DNA from 2 places in the Polaromonas sp. P1_G1 genome. Region 1 is predicted to be linked to the other one. Evidence: riboswitches for the same ligand, from Rfam matches in the RefSeq annotation. Region 1 holds a riboswitch; the other holds the start of a gene.

The links. A riboswitch is a leader RNA that binds a small molecule or an ion and turns the genes downstream of it on or off. The one in region 1 is predicted to bind glycine.
Region 2: another riboswitch for glycine. It lies ahead of gcvT (glycine cleavage system aminomethyltransferase GcvT); the one in region 1 lies ahead of AC1D1Y_RS06470 (D-amino acid dehydrogenase).

Annotation. Positions count from the first base shown of each region.
Region 1 is NZ_JBFUBU010000010.1:20,436-29,708, forward strand. It holds gene AC1D1Y_RS06470 (D-amino acid dehydrogenase) at 1-1,258, opposite strand, end outside; glycine riboswitch at 1,351-1,459, opposite strand; gene AC1D1Y_RS06475 (GrpB family protein) at 1,654-2,187, opposite strand; gene AC1D1Y_RS06480 (thioredoxin domain-containing protein) at 2,202-2,684, opposite strand; gene AC1D1Y_RS06485 (alpha/beta fold hydrolase) at 2,681-3,415, opposite strand; gene AC1D1Y_RS06490 (CaiB/BaiF CoA transferase family protein) at 3,472-4,704, opposite strand; gene AC1D1Y_RS06495 (hypothetical protein) at 4,812-5,306, shown strand; gene AC1D1Y_RS06500 (hypothetical protein) at 5,401-5,937, shown strand; gene AC1D1Y_RS06505 (hypothetical protein) at 5,934-6,545, shown strand; gene AC1D1Y_RS06510 (hypothetical protein) at 6,653-7,336, shown strand; gene AC1D1Y_RS06515 (hypothetical protein) at 7,429-7,947, shown strand; gene AC1D1Y_RS06520 (HNH endonuclease) at 8,030-8,524, shown strand; gene AC1D1Y_RS06525 (DUF1801 domain-containing protein) at 8,559-8,942, shown strand; gene AC1D1Y_RS06530 (hypothetical protein) at 9,215-9,273, shown strand, end outside.
Region 2 is NZ_JBFUBU010000035.1:11,496-20,768, reverse strand. It holds gene AC1D1Y_RS17740 (exonuclease) at 1-518, opposite strand, end outside; gene AC1D1Y_RS17735 (hypothetical protein) at 633-1,103, opposite strand; gene denD (D-erythronate dehydrogenase) at 1,479-2,504, shown strand; gene AC1D1Y_RS17725 (TRAP transporter substrate-binding protein) at 2,571-3,542, shown strand; gene AC1D1Y_RS17720 (TRAP transporter small permease) at 3,673-4,167, shown strand; gene AC1D1Y_RS17715 (TRAP transporter large permease) at 4,164-5,441, shown strand; gene AC1D1Y_RS17710 (hypothetical protein) at 5,518-6,087, shown strand; glycine riboswitch at 6,529-6,642, shown strand; glycine riboswitch at 6,664-6,765, shown strand; gene gcvT (glycine cleavage system aminomethyltransferase GcvT) at 6,804-7,964, shown strand; gene gcvH (glycine cleavage system protein GcvH) at 8,004-8,369, shown strand; gene gcvP (aminomethyl-transferring glycine dehydrogenase) at 8,433-9,273, shown strand, end outside.

The DNA of each region.
Region 1 (9,273 bases):
CAGGCATACGCCCGCTCACGATGTCGGCAATCGCCGCGCCCGAGCCGCAGGCATGCGTCCAGCCCAGCGTGCCGTGGCCCGTGTTGAGGAAGAGATTGGAGGTTTTGCTCTTGCCGATGTAAGGTACGTTGCTGGGCGTCGCCGGCCGCAGCCCGGTCCAGAACTGCGCGCCTTCGCCGTCCGTCATCTCCGGGAAGAGCTGCTTTACGCGGCGCACGATGGCGTTGCAGCGCACCAGGTTCAGCTCGGTGTTGTAGCCATTGAGTTCCGCCGTGCCCGCGATGCGCAGGCGATTGCCGAAGCGCGAGAACACCAGCTTGTACTCGTCGTCCGTCAGGCTCACCTGGTAGGAAGCCGCCTCGTTGATCACCGGCAGCGTCACCGAATAACCCTTGGCCGGGTAGATGCGCAGGCTCTTTCCCAGCCGCTTCGCCCACGGCGCGCTGAAAGCGCCCAGGCACATCACATAGGCGTCGGCCTTCAGCATCTCGACGCGCCCGCCCGCCTCGCCGTGGCCCCCGGCGACCAGCACGCCGTCCAGTTGCCCGCCGCTGGCCAGCACGTCCAGGATGTTGGTGTTGTAGAGAAACTTCACGCCTGCCTGCTCGCAGCGCGCGGCCAGCGCGGCGGTAAAAGCCTGGGCGTCGCCCGACTCGTCGCTGGGCGTCATGCTGCCGCCCACAATGCTGGCGCGGCACTGCGCCAGCGCGGGCTCAATCGCCACACATTCGTCGGCGGTTTTCATGTCAAGTTCACAGCCGTGCTCGCGCATGATGCGCGCCGGCTCCTGCGCCGCGTCGTACTCGGCCTGGCTCGTATAGAAATGCAGGATGCCTTGGGTCTTCGCGTCGTACTGCAGGCCCAGTTCGGCGCGCAGTTTTTGCAGCGCGCCCCGGCTGTACATGCCCAGGTTCACGATCTGCCGGATGTTTTGCGCGGTGCGCGCCGGCGTGCAGTTGCGCAAAAACTCCAGGCCCCACAGCCACTGGTTCACATCGGCCCGCAGCCGGAACAGCAGCGGCGCGTCTTCCCGCGCCAGCCACTGCAGCACCTTGAGCGGCGCACCCGGGTTGGCCCAGGGCTCCGCGTGGCTTACGGAAATCTGCCCGCCGTTGGCAAAGCTGGTTTCCATCGCGGCCGCGCCGCGCCGCTCAACCACCGTGACCTCATGCCCGCGCTGCGCCAGATACCAGGCCGTCGTGACCCCCGTGACACCCGCACCCAAAACCATGACTTTCATGGCAATTCCTTTTTTCAAGCAGAAATGGCAGTTGCGCAAGTGCAATGCCTTGAGGGGGGCTTGAGTCAAAAGAGAGTCATGGCAACCGCCAGGCCATCGCAGGCTTGCGGCCGCTTCCACTGTCCTTGGTACCTGAGAGATTCAGCCGCTGCTTTCGCAACGGCTTTGCTCCTTCGGTGCGCCGCACCTTGCATGCGGCGTCTCTCCAGACGGCTGTGTGTTTCCGGGCAGTACGGGACCTGAGCGATTATGGAAGTTTGCGCCTTCGGTGGCCGCCCTTTGGGGGCAGCGCTCTCCTGCTTGAACGCTTTGAATTTACCACCGAAGCCGCATTTGCCAAGCGCGAATCCGGCGTCCAGTACAGGTCCAGCGGGTTGATTCAGCGGCTTAATAGTAGCTAGCAGGGCGGGCGTTCAGCCTTCACACACCGAACGCACAAACGCGGCCTTGCCTTCGGTATAGGCCTCACGGTCACGCGGGTGCCGGGCCGCCAGCTCCGCCTTGAGCACCGCATAACGCGCCGCCAGCGCGGCATCCGCCCGCAGCGCATCGCGAAAACGCAGGCGCTGTGCCCACAGCCCGCCGCCATGCACCGCCAGATGCAGGTGGTGTGTGCGATGCCCGCCGGCCCAGCGCATCAGCCATTGGCGGTCGACCAGCGAGGCATTAAATTCGGCCGAGGCCGTGTAGCCCTCGGCGCACAGCGGCCCCACCAGCGCCCTGGCCGCCGCCATCGAGGCTACACCGGCCAGGATGTCGATCACCGGCTTGGCGACCAGCCCCGGCACGGCCGTGCTGCCTATGTGCTCAATGGCGATGAAACCATCGGCAAACAGGGACAGCAGCCGTTCGCGCTCCGCCTCGAACAGGCCGGGCCAGCCTGGATCATAGGCCCGCAGCGCTACTTCCTCGTGGATGGCGGCCTGCAGCGACCCGGCGTCCGTCATGGCGTTATCAGGCCCTAACGCAGCGCCACCACCGCCCGGCGCGCCAGCACCAGGCGCTCGTCCAGGTAGGCTCCGTAAAAATCCGGGATCGCCGCGCCCACCAGCGGTTCGGCCAGCTTCTGCCCCTGCGGGCCCAGGAACAGCACCGTGGGCGTGAAAGTCGCCTTCCAGGCCTTGGCCTGCGCGGCCGCGGTCGTGGCCTTGCCGTCAAAACCCGTCAGCGGCGTGTGGCTGTCGGTGACGTTGAGCTGCCAGGCCTCCAGCCCGGTCTCCTTGCGCGCGGGCAGCAGGTAATTGCGCCGCACCAGTTCGCAATAAGGGCAGCCGGGCAGGGTGACCAGCAGCACCAGCGGCTCGCCGCGCGCGGCGGCCAGCCCGGCCGCCGCGGGCAGCGACGCCGGCACCGGCAACGCGCTGTCCTTGGCCTGAGCCTGCAGCGGCCAGGCCAGGCTGCCCGCCAGCGCCGCCGTAAAACCGCGCCTGCCCACTGCCTTCATTCGGCGCACTCCAGCAGGATGTGCGCCAGCGCCGCCGGCTCGGTCACCATGGGGTCATGGCCGGTGGCCAGCTCCACCACCCGTGAATTCGGCAGCCAGGCGCCGCCCCAGAAGGCAGGGTCGCGCACGCGCAGCCGGCTGGGCGTGATGGTCGCCAGCGCCGGTGCTGTGCAGCTCACAAAAGTGCGCGGCACGGCCGCCACGCGCTTCACGTCAAAGTCCAGCGGCGCCTGGTAGGTGTTGCCCGGGTGCGGCGTCTGCCGGCGCTGCACCCAGTCGTGGTCCGCGCCCTGCAGGCCGAACACCTCGGGGTCGGGCGGCGGGAAGCTGAAATTGGCCGTGGCCTGCGCCCCCGCCATGCGCTTTTGCTGCGTGGCCGCGTCGTGCGTGCTGCTCCAGCTTTCGCCCGGCTGCGGCACCACGGCATCCACATACACCAGGTGCTTGAGGCGCCCGCCCATGCGGTCGGCCACGGCCGTTCCTATCATGCCGGCATAGGAATGCACGGCCAGCGTCACCTCGTGCAGCTCCTCGGCCTCGATCAGGTTGATCACGTCGTTGATGTGGGTGTCAAGGTTGATGGCCGGCGACAGCAAATGCGCCCGCTCACCGAGGCCCGTCAGCGTCACGGCAAAGGCCTTGTGGTGGTCCAGCTGCAGCACCTGCGCCACGCGCCGCCAGCACCAGCCGCCATGCCAGGCACCGTGCACCAGAACAAAATTGTGTTTCATCGCGTCACCTCTTTGAATCAGGTATTTGCATCAGGTTTTTGTGCGGACTTGCCGCGTCAAATTGTCTTGCCGCCCTTTAACTCCGACAGCTTCGCGTCGGAATAGTTCAGCAGTTCGCGCAGCACCTCATCGGTGTGCTGGCCCAGCAGCGGCGGCGGCAGGTCGGTGCGCACCGGCGTGGCGCTCAGGCGCATCGGGCTGGAGACCAGCTTCAAGTCGTCCTTCACCGGGTGATGCCATTCGGTCACCATGCCGCGCGCTTCAATCTGCGGGTCGGCAAACACCTCAGCCAGGCTGTTGATCGCGCCGCAAGGCACTTTCGCCGCCTCCAGCGCCGCCAGCCAGTCGGCCTTGCCGCGCGTCTTCATGACCGCTTCCAATATCGGCACCAGCTTGCCGCGGTTCAGCACGCGGTCGCGGTTCTTCGCGAACAGCGGGTTGGTCGCCAGCTCTGGGATATTCGCCACCGCGCAGAACTTCGCATACTGCGAGTCATTGCCCACCGCCAAAATCAAATGGTCTTTGCTGCCGTCAACGGCCGGTGCGACTTCAAACACCTGGTAGGGCACGATGTTCTGGTGCGCATTGCCCGCCCGACCCGGCGCCTTGCCGCTGACCAGGTAGTTGGCACCCAGGTTGGCCAGCATCGCCACCTGCGTGTCCAGCAGCGCCATGTCCACCTGCTGGCCCTCGCCGGTTTTCTCGGCATGGCGCAGCGCAGCCAAAATCGCCACCGTCGCATACATGCCTGTCATCAAATCCGCCACCGCCACGCCCACTTTCTGTGGCCCGCCGCCCAGGTCGTCGCGCTCGCCCGTCACACTCATGAGCCCGCCCATGCCCTGGATCGCATAGTCATAACCCGCGCGGTCGGCATAAGGCCCGTTCTGGCCAAAGCCCGTGACCGAGCAATACACCAGGCGCGGGTTGATGGCTTTCAGCGAGGCATAGTCCAGCCCATAACGCGCCATGTCGCCGACCTTGAAGTTCTCCACAAACACATCGCAGTGCGCCGCCAGCTCCCGCACCAGCGCCTGGCCGGCGGGCTGGGCAATGTCGCAGGTCACCGAGCGCTTGTTGCGGTTGGTGCCCAGGTAATAAGCCGCCTCGGTGTCCGCGCCCTGCGTGTCCTTCAGGAAAGGCGGCCCCCAGGTCCGCGTATCGTCGCCCGTGCCCGGCCGCTCGATCTTGATCACGTCGGCGCCAAGGTCGGCCAGGGTCTGGGTGCACCAGGGGCCCGCGAGCACGCGGGAGAGGTCGAGGATGCGGATGCCGGATAGAGAGTTCATGTGTGGCATTTTGCCTTCAGCGCTGGGTAAGCTTCCTCTGATTGAAGGAGGCGATGCCCGGGACCATAGCCTAATATCCCAGGCTTGGCTTCACAACAACCATCCCTATGCCTGAACAAAACCCTTATGCCCCACCCCAGGCGCAAGTCGCCGACATCGACCAACTGGTGACTGGCGAGCATGCGCCCGCACTCTGGAACCCCAATGCCGCCGCCAGCTGGAGCCTGCTCTTTACCCCGATTTTTGGTGCTTACCTTCACATGCGCAACTGGGAGGCGCTCGGGCAGCCGGAAAAAGCCGCGAGATCGAAGAACTGGATGATTGGAAGCGTCGTCTGTGCCTTGCTTCTTGTCATCATTCCATTCTTCTTGCCGGAATCGAAAGGCGTGGACGCACTTGGACGAGCGTTCGGTTTTGCGCTGCTGATCACCTGGTATTACGCCATTGGCAAGTCGCAGCAGGCATTTGTCCTGGGGAAATTCGGGAAGGCCTATCCGCGACGTGGCTGGTCCAAGCCTTTGCTGGCAGCGGTCGGGGCCCTGATTGCCCTGTTTGTGATCGTTTTCCTTGCGGCGCTTGTCATCGCCATGGGCGGTCGTTAATTTTGGCGGCTGACGGGCTCGGTGACCCCACTAAACTCCAGCCATCCCCAAACGCCAAACCTCAGGCCGCAAGAAGACCACAGGATCATCTCCAATGGAATACAACCCCTACGCACCCCCGCAGGTCAGGACGGAGATGCCGCTCTTGCGTGAAGCCGCCCCCCGACCGGTGGCGGTCTGGCTGATGATCGCCTGGCTTCTGGTATTTGTCCTGTTCTTCGTCATAGGTGTTGTCCGGTTTGTCGGAGCAGCCTTCGCGCACTGGGGCGAAATTCGAAGCTTTGGTCTCCTGGTCGGCTCCCTGGCGTGGCGCCTGGCGCTCATTGCCGTCTTCTTCGCGGCCATATACAGCCTCTATTACCGGCACACATGGAGCCGTTGGCTTGGCGTGATTCTCATCGTCGGTTTTGCCGCCTTCCTTATCTTCAGGCCCGACACCACGTCCTATGACAATGATGCCGAGCGGGTAGGCGGGAACCTGGGCCGCCTCATCATCTTTCCACTCCTTTTTTGGTGGTGGGCCTACGCCCTGGCGTTCTCTTCGAAGGCTAAACGATATTTTTCGAAGCCTTCTTCGGGCCCTCCCGGAAGTCTTCTCCCAGAGCCAGCCACATACAAGGAATCATCTTGACTACGACATTGCTTAGGCTCGCTGTTTCAGGTGTCATGCTTTTTGCGCCAATGCTGGCATTGCAGGTCAACGCCCAGGAACCCGGCACCGCGAGATCCGCACCCGCACCCGCATCAAATGCCCTTGATGCCGCGGGGCCCGGTTGTGTCGGAAAAGAAAAACTCACCAACAAACTGACTCCCGTCGACCTTTACAGGGGCATTTCCAGTTGTATTGAGCAGGAGAATTTTGAACCGGGTGTCTTCATGTACGCCATGGCCGGTGCGTATGGGCGATTCGACACACTCAGGGTTGCCGACGAGTCAGCACATCAAGCCGCCAAGATTTTGCCCATGCTTGCTTTCGAGTCGGGGAACAAGGAAAAGGTCGCGGCCTTTAAGGCCCAAGTGGGTCAGATTCTCGGCAACGACGCAAAGCGCGCGGGCTATTGCTCGGAAGTTGAACGTATCGGCCCCCCGGCCTACTTCCCTTCCTACATGGTGCAGCACGGCCTTGGGGCTGTGACGGGAGCAAAGAACGGCGAGGCAGCGCTGGTTCCGTCTTTCAATCCCAAAGTTTCCTGGAAAGAGGCTGTGCTTGGGTATTTGCAATGCCCGCCGTTGAAGTAGCGGGCGGGTTGGCCTCTCCGAGAGGTAATCTCGCTTTCTACGCACATGAGCTGTGCAAAGCTATCCCTCAGGTTCTTGCGGTCTAAATTGCATCAGGTTTCCCGCCGATGACCTACAAATTTCACTTCCGATGGTTGGTCTTGTACCTTGCTATTGCTACCGTGGCCGTTGGCACGCTCGGAATGTGGTATTTCGCGTCTTACTCGACTTCTCATCTCCAATTGGCGCCGGGCGCGAAGATCACATTCACCGCGTTTCGCTTGACCCCTCAGAGCGCAACAATGTCGATGTACTTTCACAGGAGGTTCGGTGAGCTCAGGAACGAGCTCGGAAAGTTTCCCTCGCACTCCACGGAGAAGGACAACTGGTCCTTCCCGGAGCCGGGAGAGTCTGTCAGGCTCTTGATTGAAGGTGGTGGTGTTCGAACTGTGTACGAAGCTTTGCCGGCGCAACCTGCTGATATGCATCATTGGCGCCGACAGATCGTGCCTTTTGTCGATGACGGTGATCCGAAAAAAGTCCCTTGGCCGCCCGATGAAAAGTCCATGCCAATACTCGGATGGGGCTTCACAACATTTTCTGTGACGGTCCTGGAAGTTGGCGCGCCAATTGCGAACGAGCGTGTGTCGGTCTCCCTGCATTCCGCAATTGCCAATCGTCACGAAGGGTCGCTGTACGACGTTCTCCTGGTGTTTCGGTTCTGGCACATTTTTGCGTTGATCCTGGGCGGGTGGGCGCTACTTCTTCAGTCCATCGATAACAGAGCCAGGCGTGCAGCCCGTGAAGCCTGACAGGTCAATCGATACGGGCCTGCAGCGGCATGAGGCGCTGTCGCCGCGAGTGTCATGCCCCGGCCATTACCAACGTCAGTAGCTTGTTTCACATGAACGACCTATCGGACTATCTCGACAGTACGCATTCGAGCGTGCAGATCGATTTGCACAACAATCAATGGCATTGTGAAAGTGGCGTTCCTAGTCTTCCTGGGTGGTACTACATCAGCACGAATGCGCCGATCAACCTGTTGCAACGCCAGCCACTGTGGAGCTCGACATATCAGCGGGCGAGGGACAAGCAGACGGCCAAGGTCAGGAACTACGACATTCAACAAAGAGCAGGCCGCTTCACGGATAGTCTTGCTCCTTACTTCAACACAAGAGGCGTCTATTCTGGCTTGGCCTCCAAGCTTCTATCCCGCGCAAGAGAGCACACTTTCGCTGATCCTGGCACGGGTGGGTTGGCGCTGGCAAAGTATCCAGAACTCTTTGACTTCGAATGGATATTCCACTTCGTGACTCTCCGCCGATTCATTGCCGACTGTCAATGCAATGAAGTTCTCCTTCGCCTCGGCGAGCAGATGTGGCGTTCGAAGCATGGCTGGCCAGTACTGTGCGCAGAGTGAAACCTGATCCTTCCATCGAGCGGACATGCGACATCAGGTTTCGCCTGCTGTCGCCAGGCGCTCATGACAAACGGTAGACGTGATGGAAGCCACACACGCCGAGATTGCGGATTATTGGTCACGCCACGAGGACGAGTGCGGTTTGTCGGTCGACTGGTCGGAGGCTGAAAAACTTTGCTGGCGATGCGCTCAGGGGCGTAAGCTGCAGCGTTGCCACATCATTCCGCGAGCTTTGGGCGGATCTGAGGAGGTGCATAACCTGGTCCTACTTTGCGGCCAGTGCCACTCCGAGGCTCCAAATGTCGCGGATCCGGCGTTCATGTGGACTTGGCTGCGTGCTCACGCCGTGAGTTTCTACGGGACGTATTGGCACAACAGGGGATTTCGGGAGTACGAATTCATCTATGGCGAAAAGCCCTTCATCGGAGCGAAGGATCCTGAATCGCTGTTGCCTCGGATACGAGCGGCTCTCGAACAATATATGAAGCAGGCAAGTACACACTGGGGTCAGGGAAAACTTAATCCATCAACAATTGCTTGGGTTATTCGTCAGGTAGAGAGGGAGACGCGCGAATGACGTCTAAGCTACAAACACAGGACCGATATTTGCCATGATGAAGAAGACCATCCCCGCTGCCAATCCTGACGCTTATGTCGCCGCCCTGTCCGGCTGGCAGCGTACCCTGGTTGAGCAGCTGCGGGCCACCGTGCTGGACTGCGCCGCACCGGACGAACTCATCAAGTGGGGCCACCTGGTGTATATGTCGAACGGACCGGTGCTACTCATTCGCGCCGAGGAAAACCGTGTGCTGTTCGGCTTCTGGCGAGGGCACCGTCTTCGTGAGATGGACTCGTTGCTAAAACCCGGTGGCAAGTACGAGATGGCGACGAGAGAGTTTCGCGAGGGTGATGAGGTCAATGCCGCTCTGTCGCGCCGCCTCGTCAAGGAAGCGATACGCCTCAACAAGACGCTTGGCGATCCCACCAAGCTTTAGCATTCACGCCGGAAACCCTGGAATCCTCAATGCTCATTACCAACGTTAGGCGATAGGTGGCAGGTTCCGCATTTCCGTCTTCGGCAGATCACTTCCCACCGTTTCGAGGCTCGCTTGAGGGGCAAGGTGTCGCGGCACGCGCAGACGTTGCTCTGCTTGCTTCAGGCTCCGCAAGGGAGGCTCTGGCACTTGCTCGAACGATTCAGCATCCATGGTATCGATGCCAGGCTATCACTTCAGTTGTCGAAAGGAATCGCTCTTTTCACGGAGCTGTGGCTCTGCTGAATGAAGCGCTCGACGCCGCATACAGCCAGGATGAACCGAATCGCGT
Region 2 (9,273 bases), on a different contig from region 1:
AGCGCACCTTGTTCAATGGCATCATCCAGCGCAACATGGGTGTGAGGAAATGAGTCGAACCACTGCTTTGGCATATTGCGCTTGGTGCTCTCGCGGTATTCGGTCTTCAGCACCGCCATGGCATAGGATTTCATGTCAAGCGCAGAGTGGCTGAACGGACTTTCACCTACGAACCTGATGAGATACCAGTAGACAAACAGGAAGTCGAAACCTGCCGGATAGGCGACAAATACAGGTTTTCCTTTGAGGGATTTAATCCACTCGACATAGACTCGCATGGCGCTTTCCGGCTTCTGCAGATCCGCCCTGCATGCAGCCCATGCTTCCGGTTGCGTAGCCCACCATTCGGCTGTCTTTGGATGTGGATTCGCTCCGTCGAGTGTTTCCAGGTTTGCGGAGAAAGTCGAGACAAGCTTCTTGTCGGCGGTATATGCGGCAGAGCCAAAGCTCAACATGGAATGAGGCCCCGGAATTGGCCCGTCAGTCTCAACGTCGGTGCTGATGTAGATTTCGCTCATGTAGATCTGCCCGTAATAGATGATGTCTAAGGTTTGGAAAGAGGATGGCCGATAGCTGGCGAAGCCTGATGTCGACCGTTCCCTCGATGGACGGGTTAGACCTCGGTTGTGGCCTCACCAAATTTTCCACCATGGACGTTTTGGCGCGACCTCGGCTTGCGGCTCGGATGCTGGTGGTGTGGAGACTGCTCGATGGGCAAGTCGGCTGAGTAGCCGTTCGATCACTTGAACCACCTCGACAGCTTCGGCGACGGAAAGTTGGCACGGGTTTGCTCCAGCATATTTCACGGCCATTTCGGGTTGTTCGGGTGATAGTAGGACCGTGAGCAGCCCTGACTGCGTTTGCCACTGGTACTCCATCTCGGTCAATTCTCTGACGGAAGGCTCGTACTCGTGCGCTTGCGCGCTCTGTTGCCACAGAATTCTGGCGTGCTCCGTGAGGATGCTAGCCACCTCCGCTGCGTCGCGAGGCGTAAGCACACAGCTTTCAGACCCCTCGGGGTCAACCTCCAGCAGGACGCGCTCAGCACTTGCGGACATCCCGAGACGGCCCTGCTTGACCAACCATTGGTGAACTTGTGGCATCGAGTCTTTCCGAGGTCTAACGTAACGTATACCGCAAGGTCTGCGGCATAACCTGGCGCCTGCGGCATAAGCTGGTCACAAGGAGATCAGCCAAACGCTTGCTATTAAAAAACCTATTGTCCATTTTTGGGTTCGCTCAGCTCGACAAAAAGGAGGCAGGGCGATTCTAGGCAAGTAGCGTGGCCGCCGCCTCCTCAATATGAACGAGCGCAAACCAAACAACCAATTCCGTTGTGTTTGAGCATCGCCACCCATGACCGCAATCACGGGAGCCGGCTCTCTGTCTTCGTGGAAACAAGTCTTGGCCTAAACTGTGCGACACGCCAACATCAAGCGGCGGAGACCAAGAACAGTCATTGCGGAGACAAAACACACATGAATATCGTCATTACCGGCGGCGCCGGTTTCCTGGGCGCCAGGCTCGCCCGCCAGCTGCTTGAGCAAGGAAAACTTTCCCTTGCAGGCGGCGCGCCGCAAACCATACAGACCATCACACTGATCGACCGGGTCGCACCGCCCGCGGCGCTGGCGGCGGACCCACGGATTCGCTCCGTGGTCGGCGACCTCAACCAACTCCTCGAAACCAGCGATACGGCATCACAGGTGGTACACGCCGACGACGCGCTGGTGTTTCACCTGGCCGCCGCAGTCAGCGGCGAATGCGAAGCCGACTTCGACCTCGGCATGCGCAGCAACGTCGATGCCACGCGCGCGTTGCTGCAGGCCTGCCGCAAGCTGGGCAGCTCGCCCACCGTGGTGTTCGCCAGTTCGCTCGCGGTGTTCGGCAATTCGCCCGCGCAGCCCCTGCCGCCGGTGATCGACGACAGGACGCTGCCCACGCCGCAGAACAGCTACGGCATCCAGAAGTTCATCGGCGAGCAGATGGTGGCGGATTACGCGCGCAAGGGTTTCATACGCGGTCGCAACGTGCGGCTGATGACCGTCAGCGTGCGGCCCGGCAAGCCCAACGGCGCGGCCTCGAGCTTCCTGAGCGGCATGATCCGTGAGCCGCTGGCGGGCCAGCGCGCCACATGCCCGGTGCCGCGCGAAACGGCCGTGGCCTTGGCCTCGCCGGCGCGAACGATTGAAGGACTGGTACGCGCGGCGGAGGCCAGCGATACCGAATGGGGTGCGCGCACGGCGATCAACCTGCCGGCGCTGAAGACCACGGTGGGCGAGATGGCCGCGGCGCTGGAGCGCGTGGCCGGCAAGGAGGCCGCCGGCCTCATCGACTGGACGCCGGACCCTGCCATCGCCAACATCGTGGCCAACTGGCCGGCGGTCATAGACGCGGCCCGGGCCCGGGGCCTGGGACTGCTGCCCGATCCCGATTTCGACAGCATTATTGCGGCTTACTTAAGCGAAAACCCGCGCACCACGCCCCCAGCAGCGACGCAATAATAGGTGTGCATACGGCCGCATGCCGTAGTCGCGGATTTTCTGAACAACGATTATTTTGGAGACACCATGAAAATTTCAAAACTGCTGGTCGGCATGGCTTTGGGCCTGGGTTTCATCGCGACGGCAAGCGCGCAGACCACCATGCGGATCAGCATTTCCACGGCGCAGAATTCACACCAGGGCGTTGCCATCGACACTTTTGCCAAGGAAGTCGAAAAACGCACGGCCGGCCGCTACAAGGTCCAGACCTTTTACAACGGCGCGCTGGGCGGCGAACGCGAATCCATTGAGGCCGTGCAGCTGGGCACCCAGGAACTGGCCTTCTCGTCCACCGGCCCGATACCCAACTTCGTGCCCGAGACCAAAATCCTCGATGTGCCCTTTCTGTTTCGCGACAAGGCGCATGCGCGCGCGGTGCTCGACGGCCCCATCGGCCAGGACCTGCTGACCAAGTTCGACGCCAAAGGCTTCAAGGCGCTGGCCTGGGCCGAAAACGGCTTTCGCCACATGACCAACAGCAAGCGCGACGTGAAACTGCCTGAAGACCTCAAGGGCCTGAAGATGCGCACCATGGAAAACCCGGTGCACATCGCGGCCTACAAGGGCCTGGGCATCATCACCACGCCGATGGCGTTTCCTGAGGTGTTCACCGCGCTGCAGCAGGGCACGGTCGACGGCCAGGAGAACCCGCTGTCGGTGATCATGTCCGCCAAGTTCGACCAGGTGCAAAAACACCTGTCGCTGACCGGCCACGTTTATTCGCCCTGTATTTTTGTGATGAACAAGGCGGCCTTCGACAAGCTCAGCGCCGCCGACAAGACGGCCTTCGTCGATGCGGCCAAGGAGGCCACCAAGGTCAACCGCGCGCGCGTCGATCAGGACGATGCCAACGGCGTGGCCGAGCTGCGCGCCAAGGGCATGACCGTGATCGAGAACGTCGACAAGTCCAAATTCGTGGCCATGCTGGCACCCGTCAATGCCGATTTCGAGAAGCAGTTCGGCAAGGCAAACATCGACGCGATCCGGAACTACAAGTAAGTGCAAGGCACGCGGGCCACCGGCTTCACTGCCCGGCCTGCGCACTTTTTTTTCACCGAACGCGCCCGCAGACATCGCACTGGCGGGCGCTTTCCATGCACCGGCTCCCCTCTCTTCTCCATCGCATCGCATGAAACAAGCCTTCCTCACATTTGAACGCTGGACCACCGGCTTCTCCATGCTGGTGGCCTGCCTAATGCTGGTCATCGCCTCGGCGCTCGGCATGTTCCAGATCGTCACCCGCTTCGTCCTGGAGCAGCCCGCCGAGTGGAGCGAAATCCTGATCCGCCTGAGCCTGATCTGGATGGTGTTCATGGGCATCCCCATGGCCTTCCGGCAGGGCGCCATGGTCAGCGTGGACGTGCTTTACCGCTGGAGCCCGCCACGCATCCGGCGCGTACTGGACTGGTTTGTCTGCCTGGCCGCCCTGGCGCTGGTCGCCGTCATCGTCTGGTGGGGCTGGGACTATTCGCTGCGCGGCCGCGTGCAGTCCATGGCGGGCCTGGAATCGGTCTCGATGTTCTGGGGTTATGTGGCCATGCCGGTGGGCGGCATGTTCTGCGTGATCGGCATCATCGGCAACCTGCTGGATCCGCAGCGTAACGAACTGGAGACGGCGCAATGACTGCAGTGATGATCTCCACCATGGTGCTGTGCTTTGCGCTCACCGTCTCCGTGGCGGTGTCCATCGGCCTGGCCTCCATCTTCGGCATCCAGGCGTCCAACGCCAACATGCTGATCTCCGTCAAGGAGATGTTCTCCTCGATCAACAAATTCCCGCTGGCCGCGATCCCCTTCTTCATCCTGGCCGGTAACCTGATGGAAACCGGCGGCATCTCGCGCCGGCTGGTCGAGTTCGCTAAAAGCATCGTGGGCGGCGTCCAGGGCGGCCTGCCCATGACCTGCGTGCTGACCTGCATGATTTTCGCGGCCGTCTCCGGCTCGTCCGTGGCCACCACCTTCGCCATAGGCGCCATCCTGATCCCCGCGCTCATCAAGCACGGCTACCCCACGGCCTACGCCGCGGCCCTGCAGGCCACCAGCGCGGAGCTGGGCGTGATCATTCCGCCGTCGATCCCCATGATCCTCTACGGCGTGAGCGCCGAAGTCTCCATCGGCGAGCTTTTCATCGCCGGCTTCGGCCCCGGACTGCTGATAGGCTTCGCGCTGATGCTGTTTGTGCACCTGTACTGCCGCTGGAAGGGCTGGGGCAAACAGGATGGCGACGGCCGCCTGAGTTTCGGCAAGGCGACCTGGCAGGCCGGCTGGGCGCTACTGATGCCGGTGATCATCCTGGGCGGCATTTACGGTGGGATTTTCACGCCGACCGAAGCCTCGGCGGTGGCGGTGTTTTATGCGCTGGTCGTCGGCATCGTGATCTACCGCGAGATCAAGCTGGCGGACCTGTATGTCATCCTGCGCAAGTCGGTAATTTCCAGCGCCGTGATCATGTTCATCATCGCCAACGCTGGCTTGTTCGCCTTCCTGATCACCCGGGCCGGCGTGCCGGACGCCATAGGCCACTGGCTGCAGGAAGTGCTGAAGTCGCCCGCCCTCTTCCTGCTGGGCGTCAACGCGGCGCTGTTCATCATCGGCATGTTCATCGAGACCAGCGCCGCCATCATCGTGCTGGCGCCCATCCTGGCGCCGGTGGCGGTGCACTTCGGCATAGACCCGGTGCACTTCGGCCTGGTGATGGTGGTCAACCTCGCGCTCGGCATGATCACGCCGCCTTTCGGCGTGAACCTGTTCGCGGCCTGCACCGTCGCCAGGATATCGCTGGACCGCATCGTGACCCACCTGCTGCCTTTTGTAGCGGTCATATTGGTTTGCCTGATGGTGATCACTTACGTACCGCAACTCTCGCTGGGGCTGCGCGACCTGGTCTACGCCAAATAGCTTTTTTTCAGGCGGGGTTTCACGCCTTTGTCATCTATGGAGGTAATGCTCAGGCTTTCATTTCAGGATGAAATCCATGCAGCTCCACAAAACCGACCGTGCCCGCGCCGAGCTCAAGCCCGGCGTGAGAACGCTAGGCCAGCGCGAGCGCACCCTGCTGCTGATGGCCGACGGCAGCAAGTCAGCCCAGGACTTCCGCCCGCTGTTCGACGGCGACGGCGAGGCCATCGCCCTGCGGCTGTTGCGCGAAGGCTTTCTGGAGGCCCATCCGGGCAAAACGTCCGCCCCCACACCGGCCTCTGCCCCCCTACCCAAACCCACGCCAGCGCAGCTACAGAACTTCCCGAGCCCCGAAACCACGCAGGCCATCCAGGTCTCGGCCGACCAGTTTGAAGGCAAACGCTCGCTGGCCACGACGCGCATGTTTCTTTTTGATATCTGCGAACGCATGTTCGCCCGGCGCGACCCGGTGATGGCCGAGCGCTTTCGCGAAGCGCTGCGCAACGCCAAGGACCGCGACAGCATGCTGGCCGCCTCGCGCGAAATGATCGAAGAAATCGAAAAAATCGCGGGCCACGAGCGTGCCGACTCCATCAGCGAGCGCATCGCCATGCTGCTGCCGCAGCACATAGACATCGTGGCGTAGCGACCTGAGAGCCGCGACCAAACCCCTGAGGTTTTACCCCCTCTCCCCCTGGGGAGAGGGTTGGAGTGAGGGCCGGCGGCGGCAAATACCCAAAGCTTTCATGCGTAAGCCGCGGCCCTGTCTTGCAGACCGCAACCCAGTCAGAGCCTGGGCTTCTTCGCGCTGTCCGGATGCGCGCAGGCGCATCCAGAGCCGCAGCGCTCAGCCCCTGCCCTCTCCCAGGGGGAGAGGGAGTAAGAAAGAAGCGGCGCGCTGCAGTCGTGTCTTTTGGTTTTGCTCCTTCCCCCGCMGGGGGAAGGCAGGGATGGGGGCTGTCGGCGCTTGATATTTCGCTGCGCATGTTTGAAGGCCGCAGCCCTCACCCCGCCCTCTCCCAGAGGGAGAGGGTGCAAGACTTGGCCAGCATCGCCGGGAGGGTCTTGTGGGCGGCCTAAGTTACACTCGGCGGGGTCAGGAGAGAGTTTTCCCAGCGAAAACCGCCGAAGGCGCACGTACACCCCGGGGCAACCCTTTTTGGTGCACTGAACGCTCAGGCAAAAGGACTGGCAACCGCCCTGCGGCGCACCACGCGGCAAGGCGTTCCCTACTGGAGAGAGGCCGTTTTCAAAGCGGCCCACCGAAGGAGCAAATCCGCATCGCCGGGTGAATCTCTCAGGTAAAGTGGACAGCAGGGGCACCCATGGATTTAGAACCTGTTTGCCCCTCTGGAGAATGCCTTGTCCGATTCGTCCACCTCTTCCGCCGCCCCTGAAACCCTGCTGAAAACGCCACTGCATGACCTGCACGTGGAACTCGGCGCGCGCATGGTGCCCTTCGCAGGCTATTCCATGCCGGTGCAATACCCCGCAGGGCTGATGGCCGAACACCTTCATACGCGCCAGGCCGCCGGCCTCTTCGACGTGTCCCACATGGGCCAGCTGCGCCTGGTGGGTTCCGACGCCGCGGCGGCGCTCGAATCGCTGATTCCGGTCGACGTGATCGACCTGCCGGCCGGCAAGCAGCGCTACGGCCTGCTGCTCAATGACGAAGGCGGCATCATCGACGACCTGATGTTTTTCAACCGCGATTACGCGAACGGCGGCGACCTCTTCGTCATCGTCAACGGCGCCTGCAAGGTGGGCGACATCGCGCACATCCAGGCAAAAATCGGCGCGCGCTGCCAGGTCATTCCCATGCCCGAGATGGCGCTGCTGGCACTGCAGGGCCCGCAGGCCGTCACCGCGCTACAGCGCCTGGCGCCCGGCGTCGAAAAGCTCGTGTTCATGACCGGCGGGCGCTTCAGCGTCGCCGGCTGTGACTGCTTCCTCACGCGCAGCGGCTACACCGGCGAAGACGGTTTTGAAATTTCCGTTCATGCGTCCCAGGCCGAAACGCTGGCGCGCGCGCTGCTGGCCCAGCCCGAGGTCAAGCCCATAGGCTTGGGCGCACGCAACTCGCTGCGCCTGGAAGCCGGCCTCTGCCTCTACGGCAACGACATCGACACGACGACCACGCCGGTCGAAGCCAGCCTCAACTGGGCCATGCAAAAAGTGCGGCGCACCGGTGGCGCGCGCGCCGGCGGATTCCCGGGCGCGGACAAAATCCTGGCACAACTGGCCGACCCCGCCGCGCTGGCCCGCAAGCGTGTGGGCCTGGTGGCGCTGGAGCGCGTGCCCGTGCGCGACCACACCGAGCTGCAATCCATCGACGGCACGGTGATCGGCGAAGTCACCAGCGGCCTGCTGGGCCCCACGATCAACCAACCGGTCGCCATGGGCTATGTGAAACCCGAATTCGCCGCCCTGGGCACGCGCGTCAACGCCATCGTGCGCGGCAAGCCCGTCCCCATGGAAGTCGCGGCCATGCCTTTTGTCCCCAACCGCTACTTCCGCGGCTGAACCCTGCCATCCCCACCCCCTTAACCCCTGGAGATTTTCATGACCGTCAAATACACCGAAGACCACGAATGGCTCAAGATTGAAGGCGACATCGCCACCGTCGGCATCACCGTGCATGCGCAGGACGCGCTGGGCGACGTGGTGTTTGTGGACCTCCCCGCCGTGGGCACGACCTTCGCGCAAAAGGAAACCGCCGGCGTCGTCGAGTCGGTCAAGGCCGCCGCCGACGTCTACATGCCTGTGAGCGGCGAAGTGACCGCCATCAATGAAGCCCTGAAGGACGACCCGTCCCTGGCCAACAGCGACCCCATGGGCGCCGGCTGGTTCTTCAAGATCAAGCTGTCCGACCCTTCGCAGCTCAACGCGCTGATGGACGAGACCCGCTACACGGCTTTCTCGGCCTGATTTTTTCCGCTCCTTTTTTCTGTTTTCTGACTCCTGGCTGCCAAGCCTGACACGGGACCCGACATGTTGATGCAAACCGCCAAGCCCCTGGGCGACCTTGAAAACCCTTCCGAGTTCATCGCGCGCCACATCGGCATTGACGAGACCGACGAAGTCCACATGCTCAGCATCGTGGGCTCGGCCTCGCGCCGCGAGCTGGTCGAAGGCATCGTTCCACGCTCCATCGCGCGCAGCACGCCCATGGCCATCCCGGCCCCGGTCACGGAAGCCGCCGCGCTCAAGCAGCTGAAAGCCATCGCGGGCAAGAACCAGGTGTTCAAGAACTTCATCGGCCAGGGCTACTACGGCACCTGCACGCCGGGCGTGATCCTGCGCAACATCCTCGAGAATCCCGCCTGGTACACGGCCTACACGCCCTACCAGGCCGAGATTTCGCAGGGCCGCATGGAGGCGCTGATCAACTTCCAGACCATGGTCTGCGACCTGACCGGCATGCCGATCGCCAACGCATCCATGCTCGACGAGGCCACCGCCGCCGCCGAAGCCATGACTTTGGCCAAACGCAGCGTCAAAAGCAAAAGCAACGTCTTCATCGTGGCCGGTGACTGCCATCCGCAGACCATCGAGGTGATCCAGACCCGCGCCAAGCCGCTGGGCATTGAAGTCAAGGTCAGCACGGCGTCGGCCACCCTGCCCCTGCTCATGGCCGAGGGCGACTACTTCGGCGTGCTGGCCCAGTACCCGGCCACCACCGGCAGCATCCACGACCTGCGCCCGCTTGCGGGCCAGGCCCACGTCGACGGCGCGGCCCTGTGCGTCGCGGCCGACCTGCTGGCGCTCACGCTGCTGGCCCCGCCCGGCGAATGGGACGCCGACATCGTGCTGGGCAACACCCAGCGCTTCG